DNA from 3 places in the Priestia sp. P5 genome. Region 1 is predicted to be linked to each of the others. Evidence: riboswitches for the same ligand, from Rfam matches in the RefSeq annotation. Region 1 holds a riboswitch; each other region holds the start of a gene.
The links. Region 1 has a riboswitch for cobalamin ahead of metE (5-methyltetrahydropteroyltriglutamate--homocysteine S-methyltransferase). Riboswitches for the same ligand answer to the same signal wherever they lie in the genome.
Positions count from the first base shown of each region.

Region 2: it holds a riboswitch for cobalamin, as region 1 does, so the genes downstream of both, MMB69_RS00085 (ribonucleoside-diphosphate reductase subunit alpha) here and metE (5-methyltetrahydropteroyltriglutamate--homocysteine S-methyltransferase) in region 1, are expected to answer to the same signal.
Region 3: it holds a riboswitch for cobalamin, as region 1 does, so the genes downstream of both, MMB69_RS11470 ((2Fe-2S) ferredoxin domain-containing protein) here and metE (5-methyltetrahydropteroyltriglutamate--homocysteine S-methyltransferase) in region 1, are expected to answer to the same signal.

Region 1 covers NZ_JAKWFJ010000001.1:1,293,128-1,303,398, reverse strand. The annotation lists gene MMB69_RS06960 (LysE family translocator) at 1-606, shown strand, start outside; gene MMB69_RS06955 (hypothetical protein) at 773-913, shown strand; gene MMB69_RS06950 (DUF5301 domain-containing protein) at 1,013-1,426, opposite strand; gene MMB69_RS06945 (hypothetical protein) at 1,458-1,622, opposite strand; gene MMB69_RS06940 (hypothetical protein) at 1,696-1,908, opposite strand; gene MMB69_RS06935 (helix-turn-helix transcriptional regulator) at 1,933-2,133, opposite strand; gene MMB69_RS06930 (hypothetical protein) at 2,373-2,504, shown strand; gene MMB69_RS06925 (GNAT family N-acetyltransferase) at 2,527-3,027, opposite strand; gene MMB69_RS06920 (acetate uptake transporter) at 3,172-3,789, opposite strand; gene metE (5-methyltetrahydropteroyltriglutamate--homocysteine S-methyltransferase) at 3,932-6,226, opposite strand; cobalamin riboswitch at 6,376-6,564, opposite strand; SAM riboswitch class I at 6,644-6,754, opposite strand; gene MMB69_RS06910 (hypothetical protein) at 6,835-7,086, opposite strand; gene MMB69_RS06905 (sugar porter family MFS transporter) at 7,575-8,954, opposite strand; gene araA (L-arabinose isomerase) at 9,102-10,271, opposite strand, start outside.
Region 2 covers NZ_JAKWFJ010000001.1:13,958-24,228, reverse strand. The annotation lists gene MMB69_RS00115 (flavodoxin) at 30-488, opposite strand; gene MMB69_RS00110 (hypothetical protein) at 504-1,259, opposite strand; gene MMB69_RS00105 (DUF2325 domain-containing protein) at 1,314-1,595, opposite strand; gene MMB69_RS00100 (DUF1540 domain-containing protein) at 1,803-1,961, shown strand; gene MMB69_RS00095 (hypothetical protein) at 2,028-2,231, shown strand; gene MMB69_RS00090 (ribonucleotide-diphosphate reductase subunit beta) at 2,261-3,304, opposite strand; gene MMB69_RS00085 (ribonucleoside-diphosphate reductase subunit alpha) at 3,321-5,564, opposite strand; cobalamin riboswitch at 5,698-5,883, opposite strand; gene menC (o-succinylbenzoate synthase) at 6,162-7,265, opposite strand; gene MMB69_RS00075 (o-succinylbenzoate--CoA ligase) at 7,269-8,732, opposite strand; gene menB (1,4-dihydroxy-2-naphthoyl-CoA synthase) at 8,815-9,633, opposite strand; gene menH (2-succinyl-6-hydroxy-2,4-cyclohexadiene-1-carboxylate synthase) at 9,650-10,271, opposite strand, start outside.
Region 3 covers NZ_JAKWFJ010000001.1:2,119,624-2,129,894, reverse strand. The annotation lists gene cbiE (precorrin-6y C5,15-methyltransferase (decarboxylating) subunit CbiE) at 1-487, opposite strand, end outside; gene MMB69_RS11495 (cobalt-precorrin-5B (C(1))-methyltransferase) at 477-1,580, opposite strand; gene MMB69_RS11490 (precorrin-8X methylmutase) at 1,584-2,231, opposite strand; gene cobK (precorrin-6A reductase) at 2,237-3,004, opposite strand; gene MMB69_RS11480 (sirohydrochlorin chelatase) at 3,001-3,912, opposite strand; gene cobJ (precorrin-3B C(17)-methyltransferase) at 3,931-5,553, opposite strand; gene MMB69_RS11470 ((2Fe-2S) ferredoxin domain-containing protein) at 5,567-5,947, opposite strand; cobalamin riboswitch at 6,048-6,227, opposite strand; cobalamin riboswitch at 6,346-6,524, opposite strand; gene MMB69_RS11465 (hypothetical protein) at 6,670-6,828, opposite strand; gene MMB69_RS11460 (M42 family metallopeptidase) at 7,181-8,218, opposite strand; gene MMB69_RS11455 (cation:dicarboxylate symporter family transporter) at 8,326-9,597, opposite strand; gene brnQ (branched-chain amino acid transport system II carrier protein) at 9,984-10,271, shown strand, end outside.

The DNA.
Region 1 (10,271 bases):
CTCGGTCTTTCGATTGCCCTTCCCGTTGGTACGGTGACGATTGAAATGACAAAGCAAGGTTTAAAAAACGGGTTTCTTCACGGATGGGTTGTTGGACTTGGAGGCATGACGGTTGATTTATTACTAATTGTGCTGCTTTACTCTGGACTAGCTTCTTTTTTATCGGCTCCTTTTATCCAGCTTATGATGTGGCTTATAGGGGCACTTTTTCTACTTTATATTGGCTATGACAGCATTAGACACGCGGATCATGACATAACGGATCCTGGAGAACACGTAAAAAAGTCCTTTGCATCTTCTTATGTGAACGGAATCTTTGTTGCCATTTCTCCTAGCAATCTCATTTTTTGGCTAAGCGTGTTTGGAACGGTGCTGACCAACTCGCTTCAATCCTCTCATTCTTTTCATTTCCTGCTGATTGCTGCGGGGATATTAACAGGGATTTTAATTCATGACTTAGGCTTAATGACGATTGTCTCTGGAACTAGAAAAGTGCTGAATAAGATTTATATCAAATGGGTTTCTATTGCAGCTGGATGCATCTTAATTGGTTTTTCATGCTACTTTCTTTACCGGTTTATTGGGAATCTGCGCATGTACTTTTAATGTTTCTACATATTTTATGACTTACTAAATCCCCTCTTTATCTAGTATAGAGAGGGGATTTTTATAATCTAGCAGGGACTATCAGACAAAAAGTTCACAATTTCGTCACATTTCTATTGATTTTTTTCTCTTTTTATACGAAAATATAAAAAAGGGAGGAAATATCATGAAAATCAAAAAAGCACTTCGCATCTTTATTGGATCAAACGTTCTTGTATTATTAACATTCGGCCTTCTTCCAGCACTATTGGTTAACCCTGATATTGACCTAATTCAATCATTTATTAATTATATAGGCAAGGATTAATTCCGCTTTAAATAGTCATAATTTTCAATCTATTATTTCAATAAAAAAAGACAGCGCAGGCTGTCTTTTTTAGTAGGCTTGAGAAAACTTATTTCACGTTTATTTAGTTGAAAACAGCTTTTTAACATCTACTTTTTGATCTTTAGCAATCGTATACGTGGCCTGTTTTTTATCTTCAAAGCTAAACGCTTTTATGTAGTCATTATCGTAAATCGTTAATCCGTACGCATCTTTTCCATTTTCGACGATTTTCACCCAGTAAGCCTGGTCAAATTTTGGGTCGAGCTCCTTGCTTTTTTTTACTTCTAGCTGTGATAAAGAACGTACGATCTCTTTCGTCTTCTTTTTATCGTCTATTACACGTTTCCCTTCGTCTGTATCTATTTCAATACGCGTAACGTTTGCTTGGTCTACTTTTATGACGTCTTTTAATTGATAGGCTTTCCCTGTATATGTAAAGTAAAATACTGCGATAAATAAAAGTGCAGCTATAATAATTGTTCTTTTTTTCAAAAGGAACCTCCTTTTCCATATCACGCTGCATTCAGGTGATACATCTTTTTATTCCTCCAGTTCCGCAGCCTTTTAGTAGAATGCTGCTTCCTACAAGTAAACTATACGTTAATCCCGGAACAGGAAGTACTAACGTTACCATCAACAGTAACATGCCCGTACTTGTAAGAGCTACTCCGGCAGCTCGATTTTTCATTCATTTCACCACCGTTGCTCTGTAAATCTTTTATATAAAGCGATCAAACTATATTTGATTTCTTATTCGCTTATTAGCTATGTACTTTTCGCTTGTAATAAACGAGGGTCCAAAAATATACGCATATTCCTACTAGTAAAATTGTGGCTTCCCAGCCTCTTTCACCGGTTTTAATAAAATCATAGGAGGACCAAATTAACAGCGCTACCGTATAAAATAAAAAGCCGTTTCGCGCCGCTTGCTTAATTTCAAACTTTTCCATTTCATCCGCTTTTTTTACTTTCACATTATCTTCTCCTTTTCAACTAAATCATGATTTTCTAAATAAAAACAGCTCATCTACCGTTGCTCCCAGCTCCTCAGCCAGCTGAAAAGCAAGGGTCAAGCTTGGATCATACTTATTGTTTTCAATTGCATTAATCGTTTGTCTCGATACGCCGCATACTTTTGCCAGTTCGTCTTGAGACATCCGTTTGATTTTACGCAGTTCTTTAATTCGATTTTCCACCATTCATCACTCATCTCTAAAATGTAAAAAACTTTTTACATCCATATCTTATATTATTTTTCTTGTTACTGTCAAATATGTTTGACAAAGTAGAGTCTTTTACATAACTGAAATAGAGGTTAGAACAAGTAGGTTAGTTGAAGGACAATGCGAACGAGTTTGATTAAGAATTCACCTCGTGCTAATTTTTTATGGGTATGGTAAACGTAGGTTTCGTGTATGCAGGTGCTTCTAGCTGATGATTGGAGGGCAAGGCGAAGACTCCTGCGGGAAAAAGCGGAACAGGTGAGACCCCGCAGGAGCGCAAGCGACGAGGAGGCTCAGCGGCCGCCCGCGGAAAGCGAAGCCTTGCACGGAAATCATTAGCGGTGTAACAAGCAATTCATAGTAGTAACATTAAAGCTTCTTACTCATATTAAACCACTGGACGCCTGCATGCTGAGACTCGGCAACGCCTTGATTCACATATTCGTTTTTTTCGTAAAAAGGAATCAATTCTTCTTTGCACGTTAAGGTAATCGTTAAGCGCTGTTTGCTCCGCGCTTGTTTTTCAAATTCTCTTAGCAACTTACTCGCAATTCCTTTGTGATGATGCTTGGGATTTACGACAATCCCTAAAATACTTTGATGACCGCCTGTCTCAGGATTTGAAATCGTTTTTTCAAACAAATCATCCGTGATAAACGGAGCTGAAATGACGGGACCGTTCACATATCCGATTATTTCTTCATTTTCTTGGGCGATGATAAACGTATCAGGAATGGTGTTGATCCGCGTGATAAATGCATCTTTTGAGGCAGCTTCTTCAGGTGTAAAGCCTTTGTTTTCTAACGTAATTAATTGGTTTAAATCTTTTTCATCCACTTGTCTTATAATCATTGGAACGTTTCCTCTCATTATGTATTTCTCTTTTTTCTCTAAAAGCTTCTATTACATATAACTATCTCTTTCTACTATATATAAAAATGCCCAAACAAAAAAGGATTGACCTCTGCATCATACAGAATTCAACCCTACTTCGCTTTTTAATTAACGTCTTGATTATTTGATAAATGCACCAAACGGCTTGCCCACCGGAAGCACAACTCGACCGTAGTGAGTATTTAATACAGCCGCTGCAGATCCATAGAATGAAAACAGAGCAATTAATAGCTCTGAAACTGCTGCTAGTAAGTGCGTGTACTCATATGCCACACCAAATGTACTTAGCGATAATCCAATGAATAAGAAATCGATTAACACAAAAATAATAAATAATACTTTATGAGTGCCCATTGCTCCAACTGTCATAAAAACGCTGAAAATCAAGTAGCCGACAAAAGCAAATGCGAGCTGCTTCGGATCCGCTTCTTTTGCGAGCGCTTCCCCAAATGCTCCAAGCTGAATAAGCCATGTCATAGCTACACCTAGCCAAAATAACCCGAAGGCACCAAAAGCAGTTGCGCCGAAGGTATTATTATGTTTGAAATCTTGCATAGACGCGATTAACTGTCCTATTCCGCCTAAAAAAATCGCCCATGGCAATACCAATGAAACACCATCGGTTACCCCAAGCTTTTGAAACGATGCAACAAGTGTTACCATGGCAAGTCCGAATAGACCTAGCGCTGATGGATCCGCTGTTACAATTTTAACGTGCTGCGTGCTGTTGTTACTCATGTTGTACCTCCCTGATTTTAAAAACACCTTTAAAAAGATACAAAAATGTACGGGAAGTGTCAATGGATATTTTTGGCCTTTTAAAATCCCATAAGACCAAGCAGTGTAGCGGTTACACTGCTTGGTCTTTAATTTCTTATCATTAAACGTTTTGTAATAAATTTTGTCTGGTTTGTTTTGCAGACTCAACCATCACTTTTAAAGCTTCAACCGTCTCGCTGATTCCTCTTGTTTTAAGGCCGCAGTCGGGATTAATCCAAAACAATGCAGGATCAAGTACCTGCAGAGCGCGGTCAATGTTTCGCTGAAGCTCTTCAAGCTTCGGTACGCGCGGGCTGTGGATATCATACACGCCAAGTCCGATTCCTTGATTGTACGTATGTTTTTCAAACGCATAAATTAATTCACCGTGGCTTTTAGACGTTTCAATGGAAATCACGTCGGCATCAAGCGCTTTGATGGCATCAATAATCTCTTCGAATTCTGAATAGCACATATGCGTGTGAATTTGCGTCTCGTTTTGCACCGATACCGTGGCTAGTTTAAATGCATACACCGCAGCGTTTAAGTAGCTGTTCCAGTTTTCTCGTTTTAACGGCAGTCCTTCACGCAGTGCCGGTTCATCTACTTGAATCATTGAAATGCTCTGACTTTCAAGTGCTTCTACTTCTTTTCTAAGAGCAAGCGCAATTTGATTTGCGACGTCATAGCGCGGGATATCATCACGCACAAACGACCAATTTAAAATCGTAATCGGACCCGTCAGCATTCCTTTAACCGGCTTATTTGTTAGAGACTGTGCGTAGACCGTTTCTTTGATCGTCATCGCCTGCTCATACGATACATCTCCGTAAATAAGCGGCGGCTTCACGCAGCGAGAACCGTAAGATTGCACCCAGCCAAACTTCGTAAACTGAAAGCCTCCTAATTTTTCACCGAAGTACTCAACCATGTCCGTACGCTCAAACTCTCCGTGCACAAGGACATCTAAGCCGATGTTTTCTTGAATTTCAATCCATTTTTTTATTTCCTCGTTAATGTACGCTTCATATGCTTCATCGCTTAACTCGCCTTTACGCCACTTTAAACGCTCTTTTCGCACTTCTTTTGTTTGCGGGAAGCTTCCAATCGTTGTCGTGGGAAGAAGCGGCAGTTGAAACGCTTCTTGCTGAACGCGTTGACGTACGTCAAACCGCGCTTGTCGCTCTGCTTTATAGCTGTGCAGCTGCTTCAGCTCTTTTTGCACGTCTTGATGATTTCGAAAAGATGATCCATTTAATGCTTGAATTGCCTGTTTGCTTACGCTTATTTCTTCTTCTATTGCTTCTTTTCCTTGCCGCACCGCTTTTGTTAAAAGCGTGATTTCCTTTAGCTTTTCATCTGCAAAAGACAGCGCATTTTTTAACACTGGCTCAATGGTTTCTTCATTTTTCACCGTAACGGGAACATGTAGTAGACTTGATGAAGGCTGCAGAATCAAACGATCTTTTGATACGGCTTCTTCAATTTCACTGATCGTTAAAAGCTGTTCGTCCAAATTTTCACGCCAAATGTTTCGTCCGTCAATCACTCCCGCTGCCAGCACTTTATCCGTTGGAAAACCATATTTATTAAGCGCAGTGAGATTTTCTCCTCGGTCATGTACAAAATCTAAGCCGATTCCTTCAACAGGAAGAGACACAACTTCTTTATAGTGATCAACGCTGTCAAAATACGTTTGCAAAATGACTTTTACATTCGGTGCCGCTTTTTTCAAAGTTTGATAGACTTCTTTGTACAGCGCCAGGTCTTCTTTTGATAGCGTTGTAGCTAAAATTGGCTCATCTATCTGCACCCACTCTACTCCTTCTGCCTGCAGCTCCGCTAAGATAGTTGCATAAAGCGGAACAAATTGTTTAACTACTTCTTTAAACTCGCTTTTTTTATATCCTTTTGACAGCTTCACAAATGTTACTGGACCTAAGATCACGGGCTTGCCTTCAATATTCAGCTTCTGTTTTGCTTCTTTGTAAAATTGAAGCGGGCGATTTTCTACAAGTGACGGCGTACATTCCTCAAGCTCCGGTACGATATAGTGATAATTTGTGTTAAACCATTTTATCATCGTAGAGGCTACCGCACCTTTTGTTCCTCGGGCGATGTCAAAATACGTTTCAATCGATACCGGCCCTCCGTCATAATCAAAGCGCTTTGGCACTAGACCAAACATAGCGGCTGTATCTAACACGTGATCGTATAAGCTAAAATCGCCGACTGGAATCAATTCAATTCCTGCATCACGCTGTTTTTTCAGATGCCCCAGACGAAGAGACTCAATTTCCTGCAAAAAGATATCTTTCTCTAGTTTTCCTGCCCAAAACTGCTCAAGCGCTTTTTTCCATTCTCGTTTTTCACCAATTCTTGGATAACCTAAGTTTGAACTTTTTACACTGCTCATTTTTTCCACTCCCTGTATATTTTTTATCGGTAAACTAAAAAATCTCTCTTTTCGAAATGAAAAGAGAGATGATACGCATACTTAACTAAAGTTGAGATAGCCTGTTTTTCTCAACACGTATTCCTCACTCCTCTCTATATCCCGTAGAGCTTAAGTGCATACAACAGGCAGGTCTCCTGACTTAGGTTCATCGCTTCCTATCCCTTCCCATTTCAACATGAAACAGTGGTTAATAAGTTGCTCCCCATTACAGTGGCGGGACCGCGCCGGCTTTTCACCGGTCTTCCCTTTTAAGCTGCGTACATTCGTTACACAGCACCTGATGCATTTTTATAAAATTGTTCATTCAAAACATATTCACATAAAATAAAAAGCCTCTCTATCATGAATAGAGAGGCATAGTATCTATGAAATCCTCTCTTATTTTTCAAAGCTGTACGCTTTGCAGGATGTAGCACCTTTTCAACAAGACTGTTAAATGGTTGCCGGGCTTCACAGGGCCAGTCCCTCCGCCTCTCTCAATAAGAGTTTTAATTATTTATAATATTTTGAATGTAGAGTCATCTTAACACCTTACATTTATGTTGTCAAAAGAAATTTCAAAAAAATTAGTTTTTAGGAGGCGTTGACGCTAATTTTTGCCTTAACAATTTGTAATCATCTTTTCGATGTGTTTCGATCAAGTCTTTTGCTCCTTGGTGATATCCTGACGAATAAATGTACTCTACCGCTGTTTCGATAAGCTTTCTCTTTTCCTCAGCACACTCACGATCCATTAAAGGGAACAGTCTACCTAAAAGGTCATTTAAATCTTCCTTAATAAAACGATCAAGTCCTTCTTGCATCTTTTCGTTTGCCATTGTAGCTCCTCCATTTGCTGTGTATGTTCTAAGCCTCTATAAACAGGCATTTCACTGTAAATTTTGAGATAAAGTTAAGTCATTAAACAGTATATCAAGTGAATGTTTTTCTTCAATTACATATGTAATACAAATATATGACAAATATAGAGAATATATCATCATTCATTATCTATTATAACGTTTGACTGAGCCTTCTGCTACAAGGTTTCGTACGGTTTCCCAAAAGAGGTTGAGACATAACGAAATGAATCTAATCTAAAGGCAAATGGGATACATGAGCTGAATCGCTTGTTGCCCCGCAGTTGATTTCCGTGCAAGGCTTCGCCTTGCTCTCCAATCAACTGCTAGAAGAAATGAAACAGCTGAAACCTGCGTTCACCATAAAAAAACGAACCACTAATCAAACACTTTGATTAGTGGTTCGTTTTTCACTTCAGCTAAAATACTTTTATCTCAGCACCTTACAATTAAAACATTTACGACAATCAAACATATTTATTACGCTCAACCGGACTTAAAGAATTTCTTTCAGAACGAGCTGCCATGTCCGTTTCAATTTGCTCTAGGCTGCGTCCTTTTGTTTCAACAACTACAAAACGTATGAAGAATAATCCGAGAATACAAATGATCCCGAACGTTGAAAAGATAACGCCCAAACTAAACTGATCAGCTAAAATTGGGAATACAAGCCCTACTGCAAGCGATCCTGTCCAGTTAAAAGCAGATGAAATCCCAGCACCGATTCCGCGTACAGAAAGCGGGAAAATTTCTCCTACAATGATCCACGTAAGCGGCGCCCAAGAAAACGCATAGCACAGGATAAAGCAGCAAAGTGCAATTAACGTAACCCAGTTCACGACGGATTCATTAACGCCTACTGCTCCAAGAATAGCCGGTGTGAAAAAGGAAAGAGCCATTCCCGCTCCGCCAATTGTAAGAATGGTACGGCGGTTGAATTTATCAACAAACTGCAGAAAAATAAGTGTTGTCACGACAAAGATTACCCCAACAATGACCGTAAAACCAGCAGCTACCTGTGGCGCTAAACCAACTTGACGGGCAATGCTTGTTGCATAATAAACAATTGAGTTTGAGCCTTGAATCTGCTGAAAAGTTGCCATTCCGACACCGATAATTAAAGCTAGACGAAACTTTTTCTGAAACAGCTGTTTAATGCCTGATTGTTCATGCACAGCTACGCTTTCAATTTCAGATACTTCAGCTTCGACTTCAGCTGCTGAGGAACGAAGCGTGCGCAGTACTTCACGCGCTTTATCTGCCATTCCGTTTTTAATTAAGTAGCGAGGTGACTCCGGAAGCTTGATCATTCCGATGCATAAAACGATCGCAAAAATACCGGCACTGCCAAGCATAAGTCGCCAGCTGTTTGGAACCGGCTCAAAAATAAAGGCTACGATATAGCTTAATAATAATCCAATTACAATCATTAGCTGATTTAAACCTGAAAGCTTTCCGCGAATATGTGCAGGTGCGATTTCTGACATATAGGCAGGAACTAACGAAGAAGCCGTTCCTACTGCTGTACCTAAAAAGACGCGCGCAATCGTTAACGTAATTTCCTCTGGTGCAATCGCGGAACCGATGGAGCCTAAAAGAAAGATGATAGACGAAATTAAAATTAACTTTCTTCGTCCAAACTTATCGCCTAATAATCCGCTTAAAATGGAACCGATAATGGCTCCTCCCATTAGCGACGAAACCACAATTCCCAGCCAGAGCGGACTTAAATGAAACGCTTCACGGATATGACCTTCTGCACCAGCAATAATTCCAATATCATAACCGAATAAAATACCGGCAAATGAGCCGAAGAAGAAGATAAACTTACTTGATACTTTACTCATGATTATAGATCCCCTTTGTATTGTCTTAGTTTTGCTCCCTACCACACAAATTTAAAACGCTTTCATTTATTCTTAAAAACGGCGTTCTTTTACTAACGCTATATTTTCACTTCCAAGGAAGCAGCGCTCCCTCGGAAATGTGAATGCTTACTTAATAATGACGTACTCTAGATCAACAAGCTTTGCATAGCTGACGATTTGATCCGTCGTCAAATTTAATGAAAGAACCGTATGATGGCCTCCTCCGTTTTCAATCCACGCTTTAACGCCGTCTTGGAAGTTCGGCTTAATGTTCCAAAGCACGCGCGCTACCGGAAGATTTGGAGCTGGAACTTCCGGCTCAAATGCCGATACTTCGTTAATTAACAGCTTGTAATGCGTACCGAAGTCAGCCATGGAAACGACTACGCCTTCTCCTTGTTTACCGTCAAACACTAAGCGGGCTGGGTCTTCGCGGTTACCAATACCTAGCGGAGAAACGATTAGTTTTGGCTTGTTTACGGCTAGCGTCGGGTCTACTTCAAGCATGTGTGATTGAAGCACTGACTCACGTCCGGGTGCTAATTCATACGTGTAGTCTTCCATAAAGCCCGTTGACTGATTACGGCTCATTACTTTAAGCAAGCGGTCAAGCGCGGCTGTTTTCCAGTCTCCTTCACCGGCAAATCCGTATCCCTGTGCCATCAAACGCTGTACGGCTAGACCAGGAAGCTGTTTCATACCGTATAGATCTTCAAAGTTAGTCGTAAAGGCGCTGTAGCCTCCTTCATCTAGAAAACGTTTAATCGCAATTTCATAGCTTGCCTGTACTTTTACGCTAGACTCCCAGTCTTCTGCAGAATAATCACCGTAGACAAATTCGTACGCGTCGGCATATTCAGCAAACAAATCATTGATTTCTTCTTCTGTAACGGCATTTACATATTGAACAAGGTCACCGATTCCGAAGTAGTCAACCGTCCAGCCAAATTGAATTTGTGCTTCAATTTTGTCTCCTTCCGTTACGCCGACGTTGCGCATATTGTCACCGAAACGCGCAACTTTAATGTTGAAGCTTTCGTTATAAGCAGCGGCCACGTCCATCCACTGTGCAATTTGCTGCTGTACGTCGGGGCGCTCCCAGTAGCCTACTACGATCTTATTTTGCTTGTTCAAACGCGCGTTGATAAAGCCATATTCACGATCACCGTGAGCGGACTGATTCAAGTTCATAAAATCCATATCAATCGTTTCCCAAGGAATGCTTTCGTTAAATTGTGTTGCCAAATGAAGCAGCGGTTTTTGCAGTAGCTTGGTACCGCGAATCCACATTTTTGC
Region 2 (10,271 bases), 1.3 Mb from region 1:
AAACCCGGTCAGCACTTGACCGGGTTTTCTTATGAAGCAGCAGATTTTGCTACTATTTCAGCAAAATCTTTAGCAAATACCTTACATTTCTCTACATCTTCTCCAAAGGGAGAGAGCTCGATTTTCAAACCGGGAACGGCTATATTTCCGTTACGTTCCTTTATTTTTTCTTCAATTAAATCAACTGCTCCGCAAAAAACATCATATGATGAATCACCTGAACCAAATACAGCCATCTGCTTTTGACTGAGATCTATATCATCCATTTCATCATAAAGATCTAAAAAATCATCTGGCAGCTCTCCATCTCCCCACGTATAAGCTCCAAAGATAATAGATTCTGCGGATACAAGGTCAGAAGCATCAATGTCATATACTTCTGCTCGTTTCACATGCAATCCATGCTTGAGTAATTCTTCTTCAATCAAATCGGCTATCGCTTCTGTGTTGCCTGACATACTCGCATAAGCTAGTAAGATTTCCTTCATGTAAATGACGCTCCTTTACACCAGCAGTGTGGGCCGCACATCCCCTTCTTCACAACATTCTTGCTTAAGAGGACAGTTTTCACACTCACTGGATGCATAATTCTTTTGAAAATGTTTTGGTTCCATTAAGACACTTTTGACAATATGTAGTTGAAGTATGGCTTTTTTATAATCGCCTGGTGTAATATGATAAGTTGTTGTTTCTCCAGTTAATAATGAATAAAAACGAATTTGTTCAGGAACTTTTTTAAAAGCTTGTCTCGAAAAAACGATAATAAAGTCTTTCATTGCGTTCTTCACTTCTTCATGGTCATCTAGAATGAATTTTGTTACCGTATAAGACTTCTCTGTCCATGCAGCAAAATCAATGGTTAGAGAAAGGTTGCTTTGAATTTCTTCTATATAAACGCTGTATTTCTCAAACACAAAAAGCGGTAGTTCCACATGTGTTTTCTCGCCTAAAAACCTCAGTAAATAATCGCTTACTTTAGCTAACACATCGTAATAGTGAATGGGTGATGAAAACATATTTGGCTTTAGGTGCCAATATTTTTCAATAAGCTGTAAAACATAGAGGGTTGAGCGATACTCAACTGGCTTGCTATAGTATGTTTTAATGATTTGATGGACAGTTACTTGAACAAGCTGTTTCCAATCTATAGATGTTTTTTTCAAAAGAAGCTGCTGCTGATAAAATTTGTACGGACATCGAATAAATTGTTCGATGTGTTCGTTAGAGAGTGTCTTTATGTGCACTTTTATCGGTTCCACCTATGTCTCACCACCCTAATTGAAATTCATTCTCAATAATGATTAAAAATTAAATCATGAAATTTGCTCAATCACTTTACGAATAGCACTCCATGAATGTTTGACGAAATAAATCGGTTTTTTTTGTTTTTTTGCTTTCTCTTTAATGACTTTTGCCATATTGTGATTAATAAAATCCGTAATAACTAATACAAACCCAATATGTTCGGGTATTTCTCGCTTCACCATATTGCTTTTACGGCCATCTAAATGAATGACTTCATTAAATCCTTCTCCCGCTAAACGATCTGCAATATGCTTTAACCTGTCTCCTCCTACAACCATAACTGATGACATGTTTGTTCCCTCCCAATTAATTATTCATTTAATGATTTGACAACAACCTGTATTCTTTACTATATACACAGTTTAATTGAGAATGATTCTCTTTGTCAATGTTTAATTGATAAAAATTCTCAATTAAAATGAAAGTCTACCACCTTTCTTATAAGTTAGTTGAATTTTGACCATACTATAGCTATCACATACAAAGGAGGGTTAACGTTGGAACAAAACATTCTTTGTGAAGTAAATAACTGTCACTTTTGGAAAAATGGAAATCACTGCAGCGCAGAAGAAATTTACGTGGTAAGTCATAGCGGAAAACATGCAGCAAGCAGTTATGAAACAGACTGTAAAACGTTCAAGCCAACTGAAGCGTAACCCGCAAAAGGACAGCCTCTGGGTTGTCTTTTTTCTCTCTTCAAGATCATAAAAAAGGAGACTAGTATGAAAACTGAACAATTGATTCATTTTTTTAAAGAAGAAGCAATAAAAGCAAATGAACAAACCTTTCCAATCTATGTACAATCGTTCACTCATTTATGGACATACAAATGGGGAACACTTGAAAACATTCCAGAAGAAATTGATGACTTAATTACTACACGTGCGTTAGAACTTGGACTTATTCACTTAAAAAAAGCTGACTAATCAATAAGAAAATTAGTCAGCTTTTGTGTTTATAGGTCATCAAATCCATTCGCATCTGATGCTTTTGTATATTGTCGTGATTTCTGTTCAAAGAAATCCGTTTTCCCTAAATCTACCTCTTGGTAAGCAATAATCCAACGAAGGGGATTTTCAATCGGTGCTTCTGGGAAAGCAGCTCGACCGAACCCTAACTGATTACAGCGTTTATTCGCCATATATTCAATGTACTGCTGCAGTTCTTTCATCGTAATGCCGTCGAATTTTTCTCCAATAACAGATTCCGCCCATTCAATTTCAAGACGAGCTGCCTCTTGGAACGTTTCAACTACAAACGTTTCTAGCTCCTCCGTACGATAAGCTGGATTTTCATTTAGTACTTCCTTGAAAATCTTTTCGAATAACCCAACGTGAAGCTGTTCATCACGATTGATATAGTTAATCATAGTAGATGTCGCCACCATCTTTTGATTTCTCGCAAGATTATAGAAAAACGCAAATCCGCTATAGAAGAAAAGGCCTTCTAAAATAACATCATATACCATAGACTTCAAAAAGTTTTCAACCGTTGCTTCTTCGCTAAATGCTTTATATCCGTTTGTAATAAAGTCATTTCTAGCGCGAAGCTTTTCGTCTGTGCGCCAGTATTCAAATACTTCATCTTGTTTTCCTTTTGGTACAAGACTTGATAAAACATATGAATACGAATGATTATGAACCACTTCTTGCTGCGCTAAAATAATCATTAGAGCATTAATCGAAGAATCGGTTACATAATCAGCTACTTTGCTAGCATAATCTGATTGAATACTGTCCAGTAGCGCCAGCAGGCCAATAATTTTTAAAAAGCTCTCTTGTTCGTCAGCCGTTAACTGAGGGAACTGCTTAATATCTTGACCCATATTAATTTCAAACGGCGTCCAGAAGTTAGCTAGCATACGTTTGTATTTAGGGAACGCCCATGAAAATCGGACGTCATCCCAGTTTAGAATATTTGAGCTCTTGCCGTTAATGATTCCTGTCGAACGGTTCGGAGCTGTTTCGTTCATTAATTCTCGTTTTAACATGCTTGTCATCAATTATTCACTCCTTTTAACTATGACAGCTTTCACATTCTTCAATGACTTCACTTGATGTTGAACGTACGTAGTAGGTCGTTTTTAACTTTTCTTTCCATGCCGTCATATGAAGATCCAGCAGCTCTTTTGCTCGGATATCATTTTGCACATATAAGTTGAATGAAATGGATTGATCAATATGGCGCTGTCGCTTGGCGTTTTGCTTAATGCTCCAATGCTGATCAATTAAATAAACGGACTTATAATACCAGTTTGTTGCTGGCGATAAATCTGGTGCCGTCACTGGGATTTTATAGTTTTTCTTTTCCTCTGAATAAAACTTACGAAAAATCGGATCAATACTTGCAGTAGAACCCGCGATAATAGATGTTGATGAATTAGGTGCTACAGCCATTAAGTATCCATTTCTTATCCCATTACTTTGAACTTCGTTACGCAGTTCACTCCACGCTTCGCTTGTGTATTTACGTGTTTCAAAATAAGCGCCTGACTCAAAATCTGAGCCTTTAAATAATGGATATGCGCCTTTTTCTTTAGCTAAGTTCATGCTTGCCTGTACGGTTAAGTAAGCAATTTGCTCATACAATTCATCGCAGTATGCTACCGCTTCATCTGTTTCCCATGCTATTTTCTTTAAGGCAAGCAAATGGTTCCAACCAAATGTACCAAGCCCTACTGCGCGGTACTTTTGGTTTGTTAGTTTTGCTTGAAGTACGGGCAAATCATTTAACTCAATAACGTTATCAAGCATGCGTACTTGAATTGGAATTAAACGTTCAAGCACATCTTCAGTTACGGCTCTCGCTAAGTTGATAGATGAAAGATTACATACAACAAAATCGCCCGGATTCTTTGTAATAATAATTTTTCCGTCTTCCGTAATTTCCTCTGTTACGACCGTTGTGCTTTGGTTTTGCGTAATTTCTGTACATAAGTTGCTGCAGTAGATCATGCCATCGTGGCGGTTTTGATTAGCTCGGTTAACCGTATCACGATAGAACATATAAGGCGTTCCCGTTTCAAGCTGCGAAAGCATAATGCGCTTGAAGATTTCAATAGCAGGTACTGTTTCTCTTGAAAGCTGTTCATTATTTACACACTCAGCGTAACGAGTGCGGAACGAACCGCTGCCTTCTTCTTCATCGTAAAAATCTTCTAACGAATAGCCCATCAGCGTACGAACTTCGTGAGGATCGAATAAGTGCCAGTCTTCACGTGCTTCTACTTTTTCCATAAACAAATCTGGCAAACATACGCCAGTGAATAAATCATGCGTGCGCTGGCGTTCGTCACCATTGTTCAAACGCGCGTCTAAGAATGAAAAGATGTCTTTATGCCATACGTCTAAATATACGGCAATAGCTCCTTGTCGTTGACCTAGCTGATCGACACTTACAGCCGTATTATTTAGTTGTTTCATCCATGGAATTGTTCCTGATGATACGCCTTTAAAACCTTTTATATCACTTCCTCGGCTTCTAATATGACCGAGGTAGACACCAATTCCGCCTCCATTTTTACTAAGCGTGGCCAAATCTGTATTGCTATCATAAATACCGCGTAAGCTGTCATCAATCGTATCAATAAAGCAGCTAGATAGCTGTCCGTAGCTCTTTCCTGCGTTTGAAAGCGTTGGTGTGGCAACTGTCATATATAGACTAGAAAGCGCCCAGTACGCTTCTTTTACTAATGCTGTTCGATTTTCTTTCTTTTCTTGAGACATCAGCGTCATAGCAATGATAAGAAAACGTTCTTGCGGTAATTCGTATACGCGCTTATCATGTGATGTCGCTAAATAGCGATCTGCTAATGTCAACAATCCAATGTATGTAAATAAACGATCGCGTTCAGGAATAATGACTGAAGCAATTTCATTAATTTCTTCTTCTGTATATGTTTTTAATAGTTGTTTATTATAAATGCCGATTTTTGTTAGTTCTTGAATAAGCTGATAAAATGAACCGTACTTCTCTTTTTTATCATAACCTCGGTTGTCCGCTGCTTTTCGATATAGTTCGTTTAAGTATACGTCTGCCGCTACGTACGTCCAATCTGGTTCTTCCATTGAAATACGCTCTAAGGCTGCTAAAATTAGGACGTTTGCAACCTTTTCGTCCGTCATATTTTCCTTTACTGTAACAGTTTGAATAACCTTTTCCTCATACAAAGAAAAATCAAGCTGCGTAAATTCTTTTTTTAAACGTTCAATATATGCAGTTAATTCATGTAGAATTGTAGGCTTTAATGTATTCACCATAAATATGGCTCCTCTCTTCACTTCAAAATAAAAAATCGCTCACCGTACCTCGGTGAGCGAATAGAACGAAGATAGAAGAAGACACTAAGTCTTTTCTCAATCCTCGCTCTACCCTCTCACCTCCCGAAGAAGATAAAACGACATAAAAAAGGCAGGTCTCCTGACTTATGCTTCTTTTTACTTTAAGGCCTTCCCATGATGTTTACTCACAGTGGATCTCCTTATTTCATCAGCATTCACAGTTGCGGGGACAGCTTTGGATTTTCACCAAATTCCCTTTTAAGTCTTTTTATCAGACACCTTTTTCACTGGAAAACACAAAATATAGTATTTTATTATTGTTTAACAAACAACATATTGTGTTATGTTATAAACACATTATATAGGACAACTTAGAAAACTAGCAACCTATTTTCAAAAATAATTTTGTTTTTTACGATAAAATCCTTCGACTTTTTTCATCAAACTATTCCATCATAACATGTTTTGACACGCTTGATGGAACAATGTGCTCTTTTTAAAAAATTTGTCCTATTTTTCTACTAAACATTGACAACCTCAATAAAAAAACCGTTTTTCATAAAAAACGGTTTTTAATTATTTGTATTCTTTTTCAAATGCTGTGATTGTTTTGATAAAATTTTTATCAATATCGTATCCTATCCCCGGTTTTTCCTTCACCTTTATTACTCCGGCTTCCACCTCTACTTCGGGCTTAATAATATCTTTTTCCCAATAGCGAGACGACGCAGAAATGTCACCTGGTATCGTGAAAGAAGGCAGTGTGGCAAGGGCAATGTTATGAGCTCGTGAAATCCCGGCTTCTAACATTCCTCCAACCCAAAGTCTTACACCATGCTGGGCGCATAAATCATGAATTTGCTTTGCTACGGACATTCCGCCAACTCGACCGATTTTCACATTGATAATCTTACAGCTTCTTTGTTCAATTGCATGACGTGCATCTTCATAGCTCACAATACTTTCATCTAAGCAAATCGGCGTCTTCATTTGCTTTTGTAACAGTCGATGATCAAGGATATCATCAGAACTTAACGGCTGTTCGATCATCATTAAATTCAATTCATCTAGTTTCTTCAACGAATTACTATCGCTTAACGTATAGGCTGAATTGGCATCAGCCATAAGAGGAATGCTTGGAAATTCATCTCGAATTTGTTTTAGTAACCCATAGTCAGCACCCGGCTTAATTTTCACTTTAAAGCGCTTATAACCATCTTTCATGTAAGTTTTTATTTGTTCTTTCATTATGGAAATATCATTTAAGCCAACTACCACTCCAGCTTCTACAGCAGACCTTACTCCTCCAATTACTTCAGATAACGGCTTGTTTTGCCGCTTTGCATACAAATCCCATACAGCACAGTCTAAAGCTGCTTTAGCCATGTTATTTCGCTTTAGAGGTTTGAATAACTTTTGAACATCCTCTGGTTTTTGAAGCTGATGATGAAGAAGCGAGGGAATTAAAAAATCGTCTAACATATGAAAACATGTCTGAATCGTTTCTTCCGTATACCAAGGAGATGAAAAAGCAACGACTTCTCCCCACCCTGTAAATCCTTGTTCATCTTCTACTTCAAGCAAAATCAATTCTCGATCCTGCACTGTACCATAGCTTGTTGAAAAAGGAGAAAGAAGCTTCATGTCAATTTTATAAAGATGTACTTTTTTTATAATCATCGATTAGCTCCCTTTCTGTATGAACGATGATAGCTTCCGGCGTATGATTTTATTAGAAGCCGTTCGCGGCAGCTCCTCTACTCGAACGAAATACTTTGGAAGTTTGTACTTTGCTAAAAATTGTTGAATGTGTAAAGATAATTCTTCATCTGAAACGTCTTCGTTTACAACAATACATGCAGCTGGCACTTGTCCCCATTTTTCATCAGCTACTCCCGTTACACCGGCCTCTTTAACAGCGAGATGCTTCAACAAAACATTTTCAATTTCAGCTGGATATACATTTTCTCCACCTGAAATAATAAGGTCTGAACGTCTGTCTAACACATATAGAAAGCCTTCTTCATCCACTTTCCCGATATCTCCTGTATAGAACCAGCCTTGTTGAAGGGCTTTTTTAGTAGCTTCAGGTTTATTTAAATATCCTTTTGTAACATTTGGACCTTTAACAATGATTTCTCCTGCTTCACGTGTTTCATTTCCATTCTCATCTACAATTTTCATCTCACACGGAAATAATGGTTTACCTGCTGATCCCAGTTTTCGCAAACTATCTTCAGGTGAAAGCGTAACGAACTGTGAAGATGTTTCTGTCATTCCATACGTTTGATAAACAGGAATTTCTTTATTCACACAAGCCTCTAAAATAGTAAGCGGTGCGGGTCCTCCTCCTAAAAGCATGCAGCGAAACGTATGCGGATATTTCCGTTCCCCTAACTCATCGAGCATATTGGATAGCATGGAAGTGACAACCGAAATAATTGTTACCCCTTTGTTTTCAATCGCTTCATTTACTGCTCCTGCTTCAAATCGTTCTTCTAAAATGATTTTCATTCCGTAAAAAACGCTCCGCATTAAAATAGATAAGCCGCTAATATGAAACAAAGGAACCGCTATAAGCCAGCAGTCTTTTTCATTTAATCCTAAATTAAGTGCTGAGCCAACGGAACTCCACCAGTGATTTCCATACGTCTGCAGCACTCCTTTTGGATGACCCGTTGTTCCAGACGTATACATAATGGTGAATGTCTCCTCGAGATTCCACGTTTTTTGAAAATCCGTTTCTGCTTCTGGAGAACTTTTTAAAGCAGGTAAAGGAAGCTGAGTAATGGAACTTTGGAATTCTCTCATTAAAAATGTTTCATCCGTAATAAGCAACGACACGTTTGCATCTGTTAGCTGATAATTAATTTCTTCGTTTGTCAAACGCGTGTTGACGAGCAGCAACCTTGCGCCAATATAAGAAACCGCATGTAAAATCTCAATAAACTCCACGCTATTTTTCATGTATAAAGCAATGGTATCGCCTTGCTTTACACCGTTAAACGAAAGCTGCTGCGCTACTTTTTGAACACGTTTATGAAGCTCTTGAAACGTAAGAGACGTTTGCGGTGTTTCTACCGCCACTCGATTTGGCGTCAAATATGCTCTTTGCATAAGCCCATTAGGAATCGTTTGGCTACTCATGAATTTCTCTCCTTTTTATACTGATTAACTAAATTAAATTGAAAAAACAGCCTGATGATAATCACCAAGCTGTTTCAGCTGTTTAAGGGAAACGTGGGAACTGTTGGAAGTCTGGATTGCGTTTTTCCTTAAATGCATCGCGACCTTCTTTTGCCTCATCGGTTGTGTAATAAAGAAGCGTTGCGTCACCCGCAAATTGCTGGATACCAGCTAAGCCATCCGTATCAGCATTAAATGCTGCTTTTAAGAAACGAAGAGCGGTTGGACTTTTTTCTAACATCTCTTCACACCATTGAATTGTTTCAGCTTCAAGCTGTTCTAATGGAACGACCGTGTTTACTAATCCCATGTCTAGTGCTTCTTGAGCGTTGTACTGACGGCATAAGAACCAGATCTCACGCGCTTTCTTATGACCTACGATGCGAGCTAAGTAACCAGAGCCATATCCTGCATCGAAGCTTCCAACTTTAGGACCTGTTTGTCCAAAGACTGCGTTATCCGCTGCAATTGTTAAGTCACATACAACGTGAAGAACATGGCCACCACCAATTGCATAGCCTGATACCATGGCAACAACCGGCTTTGGAATTACGCGAATTAAACGCTGTAAATCTAGAACGTTTAGACGTGGAATTTCATCTTCTCCTACATAGCCGCCGTGGCCGCGAACTCTTTGGTCTCCGCCTGAGCAAAATGCTTTATCCCCAGCACCTGCTAATACAATTACTCCAACGCTTGCATCGTCACGAGCATAAGCAAATGCATCGATCAATTCCATTACTGTTTTTGGACGGAATGCATTGTGCACTTCCGGACGGTTAATCGTAATTTTAGCGATTCCGTTATATGTTTCGTATAAAATGTCTTCATACTGACGTACTGATGTCCATTCAACTGTCATCTTTATTTCCTCCTAATTATGTAGTAGCTAAGAACTCACTTACTATTCTACCAAAAATCTCGGGTTGTTCCACGTGAATTGCATGGCCTGTCCCTAAAATAATTTTAGAAGTAGCATTTGGTATTAATGTTTGCATTTCTTTGGAAATTAAACAAAACTTTTGATCTACTTCTCCTGTAATAAGCAAAACCGGCATCAACAGATCGTCCAGCTTCTCCCAAAGGGACGGCTGGACTCCTGTTCCCATTCCTTTCAAACTGTTGGAAAGGCCGATCTCTGTATGCGAAAGTCTTTCTTTACGCACCGCTTCTTGAACATGACGAGGCAATTGCTTTTGAGAACGAAAAAGAGGGATTTCCTCCCAATAGTTCACAAATTCTTCAATCCCATTTTCCATAATGCGGCTCGCCAGCTGTTCATCTTTTTCTTTTCTTAGCTTTTGTTCTTCTCGCGTTTTTAAACCAGGCGATGCGCTTTCTAATACCAACTTTTTCACAAGGTGTGGATATCGCTGAGCAAATGAAAGAGCAAGTCTTCCTCCCATCGAATATCCGATTACATTCACCTGTGATAGAGATAGCTGTTGAAGCAGCTCATGCAGTGATTCAACAACTGCTTCCATTGAATATGGTTTGATT
Region 3 (10,271 bases), 830 kb from region 1:
TGTATTCCGCCATGCCGAATGATAATAAGTAGTTTGCCAGAGCACTAGGAGAATTTTGCTCATCAGTTAGAATCGCCACTGTTTTATAGCCGTCAATGCGCTGAGCCAGCCCTTTTATGCTCCTGCCGTGCACGCTTGTAAAATAAGCGTCTTGCCATCGCTCTTTTAAACGTGAGAATGCAAGCTGAATAGAACTTAAATAAGGATATATTTCAACGTCTAGCTTCGTAGAAAGATAGCTCCCAATTCCGTAAAATAACGGATCGCCTGAGGCTAACACAATCGCATTTCCTTCTTCGTTTTTTAAACGTTCAACAAGAGGAGAAAGCCCTCCTTCAATCGCTACTTTTTCTCCTTCGAAATCTTGAAAAAAATCCAGGTGACGCTTTCCTCCAATTAGCACATCACTTTCATACACCCACTGTTCATACATAGGAAGCAAACTTAACTTCCCATCGTCACCAATTCCAATAATTTTAATTGCCATGTTGCACCGCCTGTCCTAAAAAATCTCCTTTTAATGTGTAAAGAGACGTATCGACATCGATTCCGTCCCCTATTTCCTTTAATACTGATAAACAGCAGTACTCGCACAGTTTTTCAAAAAACTGATGATGACCGCTTTGCGTCATTAAATCTCCCACTTGAGAAGCTGTGTTTGCACCTTTTATTTCCTCTACCAGTTCAGCAGAAGCGCCTGACTCAGAAGCTGCTTTTGCTAAAAAATTAAAATCAATAGGTGCACTTTTTGAATGAACCATCATAACGCCTTGCGCGACTTTTGAAAACTTTCCCATCATGCCTACGAGCGACACTTTTTTCATTCCTTGCTTTTTACATTGTTTTAAAGTGAATCCAACAAAATCTCCCATTTCGATAAATGCTTCTTCCGGAAGTTCAGGGAACTGTTTCATTCCATACTTTTCGCTTCGGCCTCCTGTCGTAATGACAACGTGCTCACAATTACTTGCTTTAGCAACGCTAATTGCCTGCACGATGCTTGCTTTATAAGCAGCTGTTGAGAACGGAACGACAATCCCCCGCGTCCCCAGTATCGAAATGCCTCCTAAAATACCTAGACGCGCATTTAATGTCTTTTTCGCCATTTCTTCTCCCTCAGGAACCGAGATGACAATCCTAACGCCTTTTTGTATATTGTATTGGGCTAAAAGCTGTTCAGCCGTTTCTTTCAGCATCTTTCTTGGAACAGGGTTAATGGCTGCTTCACCGACAGGAACTGGGAGGCCGGGCTTTGTCACACGCCCTACTCCCACTCCTCCATCAATGATAATGTCTGCACCATTACACCACGAAACTTCAGAAATAATCAGCGCTCCGTGCGTGGCATCGGGATCATCTCCAGCATCTTTAATGATGCTAGCTACAGCGCTGCTTGTGCGATACTCGCATTCTTCAAGATGAAACGTAGCAAAGCGGCCGACAGGTAAGTAAATCGTTGACTCATCTTGCACTTCTCCTGAAATTAGCGTAAGCAGAGCTGCTCTCGTAGCTGCCGTTGCACAAGCGCCCGTCGTGTAGCCTTCTCTGAGTTTCTTAGGTTCTTTTGGTACTTCCTTCATGCGTTACACCTGATCTGCAAGAATTGAAATTGCATTTAATGCAGCAACCGTTACCGTACTGCCGCCTTTTCGCCCGATGTTTGTAATAAACGGCACGTCAAGTTTTGCAAGTTCTTCTTTCGATTCAGCTGCTGAAACAAATCCTACCGGCAGACCAATAACAAGCCCAGGCTTCGCTTCTCCTTCTTTAATCAAACGAATTAATTCAAGTAAAGCTGTCGGTGCGTTCCCAATTGCAAAAATTCCGCCGTCTGCTTCTTTAATTGCTTTTCGCATTGAAATAATTGCACGCGTTGTATTTAAGCGCTTTGCTTCTTCCATTACGTCCGGATCTGAAATATAAACTTTGATTTCACCGCCGTGTTTTTCAATTCGCTGCTTGTTTGTTCCTACTTGCACCATTTGTACATCCGCAACCACTTGCTTGCCGCTGCGAATGGCTTTAATTCCTGCTTGAATCGCATCCGGATGAAACAGCATGCTGCGTCCAAGTTCAAAGTCTGCAGACGCATGAATCACACGCTGAACAATTGGGTACTGTTCATCTGTAAACGGGTGAGGCCCAAGCTCTTCTGTAATCATTTCAAAACTTTTTCCTTCAATTTGCTGAGGCTGAACAGTTAACGGTTTAAATTCTGTACGAAAATCCATCTCAATCAACTCCTAGTTTGGTTTGCTAAAGCATGAACCACTTCTTCAAACGTGGAATACACGGTCCCATACTCGATTTTTGGTCGCCCAATCATAATAATATCTAAGCCTAACTCTTTGGCTGCTTCTACTTTTTCATCCACAGATCCAACTTTTCCGCTTTCTTTTGTGACCATGACCGTCACGCCGTATTGCTTATACAGGGCTCGGTCAAACTCTTTTGTAAACGGACCTTGAATAGCAATAATATTTTTTTGCGGAAATCCTAACTGCTGACACTTTTCCATATTATCCAGCCTTGGAAGCATACGAGCAACAAGCCGTACATCTGAAAGAGGAAGGAGCTTTTCTGTAAAAACCTGCAGCGTTTTGCTGCCTGTTGTCAGCATAATAACTCCTTTTTTCTGAGCCGCTACTTCAGCTGCTTCTTCGTACGTGGAAACCATCGTCATATTGTCGTAGGTGAAAGCCTGTGAAGCCCGCTCATAGCGTATGTAAGGAATCGATGTTTCAGCAGCTGCGCCGATAGCGTTTTTAGATGCTTCTTCGGCAAAAGGGTGACTTGCATCCACAATAGCTTTTACACTATGTTCGTTTACAAAATCAATCATATCTTCTTGTGTGAGACGTCCAATTTTCACGTTCACTTCTGCACGCTGTAATTCGATTGCTGCATTGTCGGTTACAACCGTCGCCGTAACGTCGTAACCTTCTTTTTTCACTTGAACAGCTAATGCACGTGCATCGCTAGTTCCCGCTAACAATAAAATCATTTTAACTCGCCGACCTTATCTTCATGGTGGTGATGGTCATGATGGTGATCGTGGTGATGGTGCCCGTGATCGTGATCATGATCGTGATGATGATGGTGATCAATATGCTCCATAATGCCGAGGCGATATTGACATGTATCGCAGTTCATTTTCACTTCGCCTTCTAATCCTTCTTCAGCACGTTCTTTTAAAATTGTCTGTAGTTTTGGATGAAAGCCGAAATAGCCGGCTAGCTTAAACTCAATGTCTTCATACTGCAATTTATACTGCTTCACCATTTCTTCCAAACGCTTAATTAATACTCCTGTAAATAAGAAATATGGGAGAATAACCACTTTTTTAGCGCCCAGTTTTAAACATCGTTCCACCCCTTCATCAATCAATGGAGCGGTCACGCCCATAAAAGAAGTTTCGACGATTTTGTAGTTTGTTTTTTCCCAAAGAAGGCGCGTAATTTTATATAGATCACTGTTTGCATCAGGATCGCTTCCTCCTCGTCCTAAGACAATAACAGCCGTGTCTTCAGCTGGAGTTTCTAAATTTTCTCCTGATTCTTGTAATCTCGTTTTTAAAATTTCAAGAGCTTCTTCATGAACGCCAATGGGACGTCCGTATACGAAGTTTACGTGTGGATATTTTTCCTTAGCTTCATCTATAGCTGCCGGAATATGTATTTTAGAGTGGCCAGCAGGCAAGAGCATAATTGGAATCACAACTACATCTTGTGCTCCTTTTGCCACACACGTGTCAATTCCTTGACTTACATTCGGACGTTCAAATTCTAGAAAACACGTTTCTACTAAAATAGATGCGTCCCAATCATGCTTCATAGTAGAGATAAACTCGCGAATTTGATCGTTCCCTTCAGAATCTCTGCTTCCATGACCGACAAATAAAACTGATTTCATATAATGCCCTCCCATTTCTTAATCTCCACAAGGAGCTGGTTCTACTTTTATTTTTGGTGTTATATCCTGATAATCGAATCCATAAACGTTCTTCACACGCTTAAAGAATTTGTGAAACCGCTCATTAGGATGACCTTTTTCTTTATATTCACGGACAATGTTATCAACTATTTCAACAATGTCATCAGGCGCTATGCCTTCCGCCACAATTTGACCTGAATGCGCGTTGCGCCCAACCGTTTTAGCTCCTAAAAATAAGTCAAACGCACCTTTTCTATAGACAATGCCGATATCTTCTTGAACAGCACCGTAACAGGCCATACCGCATCCATTAATACCAAGCTTCAGCTCTTTTGGCATGTCCATTCCACCGAGGCGCTTTTGTAATTCTTCCGTATGTGGGATGGCGTCGCTTTTTTCTCCATCACAAAAATCACACGCTTTAATTGTAAACACGTCTCCGACCGGAGATAATAAAAAGGAAGCTGCTTGAAGTTTTTCAATGATCACATCTGGATGAGCCGTTGGAATTTGCAATTTAATTTGATGATCAGGCGTATACTCCATCGTACCTTTTTCACCAACAACTTCTGCTAGTGTTGTCATTTGAACGGGCGTAAACTTCTTATTCGCAAGCCCTGGACTAACCGCCACTTCAAAAATAGACTCTATTGGCTGATGTACGACCGGAGAAGTAGTTTCACCTAAAATTGCTTGAAGCGCTTCTTCTGCAAGAGCTCGTGAAGCTGTTTTTTCTTCTTTTTTATTCTGAACAGCTTCAATAGCTGAAGCCGTTTGCTGTACAGTCTCCTCTTGATCAAGAGCCCATGGTTCTGCTTCTTTTCGAAGTCGCTGATGCGGTCTTAGCGGCTGTTCCGTTTGATTGAGGGTATATTTCCGCTGATACCCTCGCGGTGTAATCATCAAATCGTCATAAAAGAACGTAGATGAATTCCCAACAACAACGGTAGTCAGCATGCCAATTTCATGGTTTAACATATCTTTTAAGTTGGTCATTACGACTTCTTCACGGTCACGATAAGCGCTTTTCACAAGACCAACAGGCGTATCAGGAGAACGGTACTTTAATAGAATCCTTTGCGCTTCAACAATTTGTCTTGTTCGTCTTCCGCTTTTTGGGTTGTAAAAAGCCACTACGAAATCTGCTTGTGCAGCTGCTTCAATTCTTTTTTCGATTAGCTCCCAAGGCGTAAGGTGGTCACTTAAACTAATCGTACAAGCATCATGCATCACGGGCGCTCCAAGGAGAGATGCGCATGAATTAATAGCCGAAATGCCAGGAATTACTTCCATCTCTACGCCCGTTTCTTTTTTCCAGCTTTTTTCAATCAACACTTCATACACAAGGCCTGCCATTCCATATACTCCTGCATCTCCGCTTGAAATGACAGCTACGGTTTTGCCCGCTTCAGCTTGCTTTACAGCTTCTTGTGCACGGCTTACTTCTTCGGTCATTCCTGTACTAATAATTTGTTGATTCGTTAACAGTCCTTGAATTAATTCCACATAGGTTTTATAACCAATGATCATATCACTTTCTTGAATGGCTTCTCTTGCTCGCTGTGTGATATGCTCAAAGCTTCCTGGACCGAATCCAATAACTAGTAGTTTACCTTTCATGCTAGCTCCTCCTTTATGCGTTACTTTTTACTTTGTCAATTCCTTCTATGGAGTCACTGTTTTCTGGAGAAACGAAACCATTTTGATCATATTCATAAATAAGCGATTCCTTTATACTGCAGCCCCCTGCTAAATGCTCTTCAACAATTCGATGAGCTACGTTTTCAGTGACCTGCTTGTACCAATCTCCTGAAGGGTACACGATAGCTACAGGAGCATCTTTGCATCTTCCGTTACAGCGCGTGCGGGTTGTATGAACCGCTTCATCTAGATTCAGTTCGGTCACTTTATTTCGAATAGCCTGCGTGGCTTCTTCTCCACCTTTTCTCATACAGCTGCTTCCATTACAAATCAATACGTGATGCTTTGTTGCATTCAAGTTCCAAGTCGTCACACTCATTCTCTCCTTTACTAAAAAAACGCCTCTATCAATGATAGAGGCGCAGAAAATTCAAACTAAGTTTTTGCACTTCCACCTATATCCCGTAGGGTAAGCTTCGCATTAGAAAAAGGCTGGTTTCCTGACTTCGATTCATTACTTGATTGCGCCTTCCCGAATACAGTGGCATATGCAATCAGCTCCTCTTCACAGTGGCGGGTACCGCGCTGGCTTCACACCAGACTTCCCATTTAACGCAATGTGGTCATTGCGCACCTTTTTTGCACGATATGTAGTTTTAGGATATGAGAAAAACCCGCTTCGCTAATATGCGAGCGGGTAAAACGTCAGAATAAGAGTGTACACGAATGCCACTTTAAGCCAACGTTTCCCTTCCCGCTCCCCGGAGAAATAGAAACTTCACAATAAAGACAGGTCTCCTGACTTGTGTATCATTCTACTTGAGAACCTTCCCGTGATTTTTTCACAGTGGTTATACTCGTTCGTCCACACTTACAGTTGCGGGGACAGTACTGGTCTTACACCAGTTTCCCTATTAAGCCTTCTTGGCATCTTTACTGTTGCTGTTTGATATATATGAACCTTTTAAACTATCAGAATAATAGAAGTAACTACCATATCATAGCGTACATTTTTTTTTATTTCAACTCTATTCTTTTCGTAAGATACAAGAAGCTATAAAAAAACAAGAGCATAAAGTCAGCTCTTGTTTTTCATTATATAGCTACTAATGTTAAATGAGGATCATTATAATACACGACTTCTGAAAGAACTTTACAGCCATTTGTTTTTGCAAAAGCTTCTCTCGCCTGCGTTTCAGTTTCAAATTCAAACATTTTCATTTCTTTTCCAGCATACACCGTCAGTACCCACATGAAAAGATTCGCCTCCGATTATTGTAGTGATCGCTATATCCACATTATGACGAAAGCATTTCCTTTTGAAAACCCATTCTACAAAACTTGTCACAAGAAACTTTTAAAAATTTAAAAACATTTTAACTTCTGTAAATGAACAAAATGTACAAAAGGTTGAAGTAGTATTATACCTCTTTAAAAAAGGTGCTTTTTTACCAACTGTTGCTTCACCAGTAAAAAAATATATAGTATTTATTAAAAAAAGAAGCCGGACAGTCGGCTTCTTTTTTAGGAAAGGAAAGTACAGACATCACAGTCCCGTCCCGCTCTTTGTTCTGCATAAAAAATACACTAATTAAATATTCCTTTCTTAAAGCAGAACCATGTTTGACTGCACATAGTGGTGAAGAAGCTTATACGTATGGTTCAATGAATCTTGATGCGTTCTCTCAAACGCATGAGAAGAATCAATTCCTGGACCAATTAAGCCGTGTACGATGTCATGCCCCGCACGAATAGCAGCGGAAGCATCTGATCCGTAAAACGGATAAATATCTAATTTATACTGAATATCATGCTGCTTAGCTAGCTCCACCAAATGCTTTCTCAAACCGTAATGATACGGTCCGCTTGAATCTTTTACACAAATAGACACGGTGTATTCATCAGTAGATTGTCCATCTCCCATAGCACCCATATCAACCGCTAAGTATTCTACCGTTTGAGGCGTAATGTTTGAATTCCCTCCGTATCCAATTTCTTCATTATTTGAAATGAGAAAATGCGTAGTGTATGGCAGTTCGATCTGTTCTTCTTGAATTGTTTTCATGAGCTGAAGCAATAAAGCTACGCTTGCTTTATCATCGAGATGACGAGATTTAATAAAACCGCTTTTGGTTATTTCTACACGGGGATCAAACGAAACAAAGTCGCCGACTTCAATTCCAAGGCTGCGAATATCTTCTGCGCTATGTACTTTTTCATCCAATCGAATTTCTATATTTTCTTGATTTCGCTCAGCTTCCCCTGCATCTTTATACACATGAACAGAAGTTTGATGCATAAGGATGGTTCCTGTAAATACTTCTCCTGATGAAGTTTCAATTTCACAATATTCTCCTTCAATAGAATTGTAGCGAAACCCTCCAATCAGGTCGATTTTCAGACGTCCACTAGGTTTGATTTCTTTTACCATAGCACCTAATGTATCGACATGAGCCGTCAGCATGCGGTGATGATCTGTATCTTTACCGGGAATAGTAGCGACTAAGCCTCCTTTTCGATTGCGATACGTTTGAATATTTAGCTCTTTTACATAGTCTTCGACAAATGAAATCACCTTTTCTGTATTTCCAGAAGGACTGGGAATCGAAACAAGCTTTTTAATTAACTGAACAGTTTCCGTCATTATGACACTTCCTTTGTCTCTCATTTCTTTTATTTTACCATATGTTTCAAAAAAGATAACACGCAGCTCCAAACAAAAAAGCCGGGCAGCTGCCCGGCTTTTTTGTTTTAAGCTATGTTTGATTTCTTTAATTTATTTGTATAATTTAATGATTTTTGCTTATCAAACTCGCCTTCAGACTTGGACATTACAATTGCAGCTAGAGCATTTCCTACTACGTTAACTGTGGTACGCATCATATCAAGAATGCGGTCAATTCCTGCAATAAATGCCATGCCTTCAAGAGGGAAGCCCATAGATTCAAGCGTAGCAAGTACAACTACAAACGATGCCCCTGGTACACCAGCCATTCCTTTTGAGGTTAACATTAGCACAAGAAGGAGCTGAATTTGATCCATAATGGAAAGGTCGATGCCGTACATTTGAGCAATAAACAGCGATGCCAGCGCCTGATAAATGGTTGAACCGTCTAAGTTAAACGTGTAGCCTGTTGGAATAACAAACGATGTAACCGATTTAGAACAACCGAAGTCTTCCATCTTTTTGATAAGAGATGGTAAAACGGCTTCTGAACTTGCCGTTGTAAAAGCAAGAAGCAGCTCGTCTTTTAACACTTTTATCAGCGTAAACATGCTTGTTCCAGCCATTTTAGCGATAATTCCAAGAACCACAAGCACAAAGAAAATCATGGTGAAGTAAACGGCGAACACTAATTTTCCTAATGGAATAAGTGATCCGACACCAAACTTTATAATATTAACACCAATAAGTGCAAATACACCTACTGGAGCAAATTTCATCACCAAATTAGTTACCCAAAACATTGCATCCAAGACGCCTTCAAAAAAGGCTAAAACAGGTTTTCCTCTCTCTCCAATCGAAGCTACGCCTACACCAAACAGTACGGAAAATAAAATGATTGGTAAAAGATCGCCTTCTGCTACCGATTGAAAGACGTTTGTCGGAACAATATGAAGAAGCTCTTGAGCAATCCCTGTACTTTCAGACGTTTTTGCCGTTGCCTCATATTGAGAAATATCGCTTTTTTCAATATGCCCCATATCAACCCCTGCACCAGGGTGGAATAAGTTCGCGGCAATAATCCCCACTACAATAGCAATGGTTGTAACAATTTCAAAATAAAGAATTGTTTTTCCGCCAAGCTTACCTAATTTTTTGATATCGCCTACTCCTGCGACCGCTACGATTAATGCTGAAATCACAATCGGTACGACAATCATCTTAATTAAATGAATAAATATGTCTCCAACCGGCTGTAAAATAGAAATGGCTGTATCGCTTCCATAAAAAATAGCACCTACAGCTACGCCTAAAATCAGTCCAATTAGAATCTGAGTTGCTAGACCTAACCTTTTCACTTTCTTGCTCCTTTCGCACAGTTGACTTTCATCCATCGAGCATATGCGGTTCCGCGAACCGTGTATAAATATACATCCTTACAGCACCTTATGTAAACAGTTCTTTACTAAAAGGATATAAGGCCGCACATGCGAATTTTTAAAAGCCACGGTTCTGTTTTATCATATCAAATAATTGTTGTATATTGAGATTTTTTTGCTAAGTATTTTTCTATTTTTGCTATTTCAGCGAATAAATTAAAAAAATAAAATTTTATATTGAAATATGCATTTTAGGTTAGTATAATACGATACATGTTTATTTTTATTATTCGAATATAAAATTCTGAAAATTTTAATTATTCAACACGATAATAAAAAGCATTTATAATTTTGGAGGTTTTAACGTGTCAAACAAAGTTCCTTTTTCATTTATAGTGGTTATTGGCTTTATGCTTTTTGCCCTATTCTTCGGCGCAGGTAATTTAATCTTCCCTGCAATGTTAGGTCAGTCTGCTGGAAGCAATATTTGGTCAGCAAACGCTGGATTTTTAGTAACGGGTGTAGGTCTGCCTCTTCTAGGCGTTCTCGCATTTGGTTTTTCCGGAAAAGAGGATCTGCAGTCTTTAGCTAGTCGCGTACACCCAGCTTTCGGTATTATCTTTACTACGATTTTATACTTGGCAATCGGACCG